2 regions of the Corynebacterium sp. UMB8791 genome follow, and region 1 is predicted to be linked to the other one. Evidence: riboswitches for the same ligand, from Rfam matches in the RefSeq annotation. Region 1 holds a riboswitch; the other holds the start of a gene.
What was found. Region 1 has a riboswitch for cyclic di-AMP ahead of ACXIUA_RS01320 (C40 family peptidase). Riboswitches for the same ligand answer to the same signal wherever they lie in the genome.
Positions count from the first base shown of each region.

Region 1 (2,182 bases):
TAACACACTAGCGGTCGCTCAAGGCGCCCTGGTTGGTTGTACGAGAGTACAGCTGGCCAGGGCGTTTTTGTATGTCTGGTCAGTTCACTTTTGGAACCCAGCACCTTTATCTCACTCGTGCTATGACACAAGCCCACTTCAGGCTTCGTTCTGTTACGGCACTTGGTATAAATGCGGAGCAATGGCTCACCGCTTCACGTCTGAAGGCGGAGGAATTTGAAGCCATTTCGAAGCGTTATGGAAGCGTTACACAATATTAGTGAGTAATGTCACATAAGAGTGATTTAGTGCATTCTTACCAAATCGGCTCTCTGTGTACAGGTGAGGAAGGTTCGCAAAAGCGCAGGTAGAAGGTCATTCGTCAGGTTCGGTACATTGTGGCGCTCTGCTTGTAGTTCTCAGGAAAATTCGCGCGGAATGAGGGGAGGGAAAAATAACGGAACGATAACGGCCGTGTCGTTGGACAAAGATGTTTCCGTTTCGTAACCTAATCGAGACATTGCAGCAACAGCCGTTGAAAGCAAACAGTAAGTACATATAACGCCTAATTCCCTGAGCCTTAGTGGCTTCGGGAAGCCGGGGACCCAAGCAGGATTTTCTCTCTGGGGTGAATGCGAACGAGAGCGGAGTTTTCCGTGGAAGTCGTAAGGCTGGTTCTCTAGCCCAACCCGTCAGCTAACTCGGTCGGCAAAAGAGAAGATATGGAGTTTTACAATTATGGCTAAGCACCGTCGTCAGGCACACAGCACTGCACGTAACGTCGCGGTAGTGACCGCAGCAGCTGCAGGTGCCTCGCTGCTCTCGCCAATCTCTGCAGAGGCGGCTGAGGTTCGCGTCCCGAACTCGCCGGTAGCTGTTCAGGTCCCAGGTATTGAGAACGTGCCGGGCATCGCTGCGATTCCTGGCATCGAGGCTTGGATCCCATCCCTGGCAGGTCAGAAGTCCAATGCTGATGTCCCTACGGCAATTGCGCAGGTTCGAGCGGTTCCTGGCGTCAACAACGTACCTTCGTTTGGTGCATGGCTGGCAAACGTCGAGGCTCAGTTCAAGGCGCCAGTCGCGAAGGCATACTCCGCAAACGTTGCTGCGCCGGCAGTTGCTCCAGCGCCGCAGGTCTCCGCAGGTCAGCGCCTGGTCGATATTGCACGTACAAAGATTGGTGCTGCATACGTATACGGCGCTGCGGGCCCGAACGTGTTCGACTGCTCCGGTTTCACCTCCTGGGTATATGCGCAGGCTGGTAAGTCCATCCCTCGTACCTCGCAGGCGCAGGCGGCTGCGGGTACTCCGGTTCCGCTTGATCAGCTTCAGCCTGGTGACATCGTGGCTTACTACGGTGGCGCTTCCCACGTTGGTATCTACACCGGCAACGGCACCATCATTGATGCACTGAACACCAACGCACCGGTCGCTGAGCGTCCGCTGCACATGATGCCAGTGCACTCCGCTGTGCGCTTCTAAGCACGGTATTTATCGGCCGATCCAAACGATTGTGGTGGGGGTCGGCAGAAGAATTACAAGATTGTAACTTTAAGCCCCTCTCGCTATATTGGTGATAGTTTTTCTTGCCAGCGAAGGGGCTTTAAGTGGCTAAACACTCTTTACATGCGCGTCATGTTGCAAATGGGCGTTCCTGGGGGAAGCGCGTGGCGCTGGGTGCATCGCTCTCTGTCGTTGTGGGCAGTAGCGTTGCTGCTCCGTCCGCAGTAGCGGATGATGTCGAGGAACTGATTCATCAGGTTGATGAGCTTTCGCATGAGGTCACCGCAAAGGTAGAAGAGCTCAAGGGCGTCGAGGATGATATTGCCGCGAAGTCGGAGGAACTTGAGCGCTTGCAGTCTGACGCGGCGGATGCGCGTACCCAAGTCCAAGCTGCGAAAATCGCTCGTGATGATCTCCAAAGGGAAGTAGACCGCCTCGCTGCTTCCCGGTACCGCAACGTCCAGGCCGATGTGATCCTTACAACGCTGGACTCTGGTAGTCCCCAGACTGCTATTGACCGTGCTGCGTACCTGGATTCGCTGTCCCGCAAGCAGCAAAGCGTGCTCCGCGAGTACGAAGGCGCTGCCCAGGACGCGGCAACGAAGGCGAATGCTGCAAACGTAGCCCTTGCGGAAGCGCAGTATCTCCGAAATGACCTTGATTCAAAGCGTTCGAAGCTCGAGCGTGAGCGCGAGGCGCT
Region 1 covers NZ_JBSZCG010000051.1:6,883-9,064, reverse strand. Annotated here, with positions in the region: cyclic di-AMP (ydaO/yuaA leader) riboswitch at 532-705, shown strand; gene ACXIUA_RS01320 (C40 family peptidase) at 718-1,461, shown strand; gene ACXIUA_RS01315 (C40 family peptidase) at 1,587-2,182, shown strand, end outside.

Region 2 (2,182 bases), on a different contig from region 1:
TCATGACTGCTTCCCGCCGTGCTTCCTCTCGCCTTGCACTCCAACTCGGTGCGACAGTTCTCGCCGTCGCTATCCTGCTCGCTGGGGTGTACGCGTTCATGACCTGGCAGCGCTCGCAGCCAGGTCTTCCCGTAGAAGACCTTCGGATTCACGTCACTGCATCCGACGGCGAGCACGAGATCGCCCCCTACACGCTCTGCCCCCTCGATGAACAATGTGACGGCGGTGAGCCACCGGCACTCACACGTGGTGGCTCCGACGAACTCAAATTCCGCATCGACCCAGACATCGCTGCGGGCAGCTGGCGCCTCCTCCTCATTTACGACGACCCCTCCGCCAACGAGGAGCGCCTCCACCAGGCTGGCGAGACCACCGAAGAGACCGCTCCTGCCGTCAAAGAAGGCGGGGCAAAACTCCTCGTTGCTGAAGTCTCGACGCTGGCCGTAAAAAATGACGACCACGGGGAAGAAATCCCGGTGGTCGCCACATGGTCGGTCGCGTTTGAATAACGCTTAGGCGTCAAGCTCCTTCGCCACTGCGCGCAGGATGCCCGCAACCTGTCGAGCCTCTTTGCGCTCAGGGTAGCGCCCAGCCGTCAACGCCGGTTGCACGTCGGACTCGATGAGCGTCATCACATCGGCAAGCATGCTTCCGAGTTCTTCTGGCTTCCTACGGTGCACGGGGCGACGCTTCGGCGTCTCCAAGATGGCGACGCGCAGCGCCTGCGGGCCCTTTCGGCCTGCGGCAAAGTCGAACTCGATGCGCTGTCCAGGCACAAGCTCATCCACACCATCCGGGAGCACCGACTTAGAAATAAATACGTCGTCGTCTCCAGGGTTGGATGCGAAGCCGAAGCCCTTGTCGGCGTCGAACCACTTCACCTTTCCAATTGGCATTAGTCTTCGTTCCTTCTCTGTTCTCTATGCAGACTCAGCAGTGGCTATCCATCATAGTCGTATCGCCCGTTCGAGCCCCAACACGAAAGAAAGTGCCACAAATCACATTCGCGCTAATTTTGCTCGTGAACAGGCCAAACGGCCCTACCTGCCTCCCCACATCCGCGACACCGACCCCAAAAAGTGCCCGGAGCGTGACTAAATCGTTATAAAGCGTTAGGCTGTCCCGCAGCAAGAAAACGAGGCACGCTGAGTTCTGTTCGCCTCGCACAATTACACAAGGAACAGAAGCGGAGGACCCAACCTTCGGAAACTCCCTCCCGGAGCTTCCTTGGGGTGAAGTTGCTACTGCAACCGGGCACCTCAGCCCGAACCCGACAGCTTACTTCGCAAGCGACAACAAGAGAGGACATCGTATTTCAATGGGACGCCATTCCAAGCAGACCACTTCCCTGACCAAGAAGGCACTCGCCGGCGCAGCCGCAACCGCGGCGTTCGCTGGACTGATGGCCCCAGAGGCCACGGCAGCGCCTGACTCCGACTGGGACCGTCTCGCACAGTGCGAGTCCGGCGGCAACTGGGCAATCAACACCGGCAACGGCTACCACGGCGGCCTGCAGTTCTCCGCGTCCACCTGGCAGGCATTCGGTGGCGGCCAGTTCGCTCCAACCGCGAACCTGGCATCCCGTGAGCAGCAGATCATCGTTGCAGAGCGCACCCTGGCACAGCAGGGTTGGGGCGCATGGCCTGCATGCTCCGCTCGCCTTGGACTGAACTCCGCTGCGACGAATCGCGACGCACAGGCTGCCGCACCGGCACCTGCTCCTGCAAGCGCCGCCGTTGCATCCCCGGACGCAGCCCAGCGCCAGGCAGAGAACCCAGTTGACGCCCTGTACCGTCAGCTCGGCAGCTCCCTGAGCAACTATGGTTTCGCGATTCCGGCGCACATCCAGCAGTCCTACGCTGCGAACCGCGCGAACTACGATGCGTTCTACAGCCAGAACGCTGCACTGATCGACGCTGTTCGCTCGGGCGATCTCGCCGCTATCGGCGCAGCACTGCTGAACCGCTAAGCACTCAATAGAACGTGCCCGCCACAGAAAGCTTGTGGCGGGCACGTTTGTTTTGCTTTATGAAAGGGGCATAGGGACTGGCCAGCCCACTCTTTCAGGGCTGGCCGAAAGGTTGAACGCTTAGCGGTTGATTCGCGTCGTTGGGTGGACGTACCCGATTTCTTCCGCTGGGAGTGGGAGCACGAGCTCGTCCCCAAACGGGCTAGATGCACC
Region 2 covers NZ_JBSZCG010000134.1:6,718-8,899, forward strand. Annotated here, with positions in the region: gene ACXIUA_RS08775 (DUF2771 domain-containing protein) at 3-509, shown strand; gene ACXIUA_RS08780 (cold-shock protein) at 513-896, opposite strand; cyclic di-AMP (ydaO/yuaA leader) riboswitch at 1,134-1,307, shown strand; gene ACXIUA_RS08785 (resuscitation-promoting factor Rpf1 domain-containing protein) at 1,319-1,969, shown strand; gene ACXIUA_RS08790 (hypothetical protein) at 2,090-2,182, opposite strand, start outside.
Region 2: linked by a shared signal. The riboswitch ahead of ACXIUA_RS08785 (resuscitation-promoting factor Rpf1 domain-containing protein) and the one ahead of ACXIUA_RS01320 (C40 family peptidase) in region 1 are both predicted to bind cyclic di-AMP.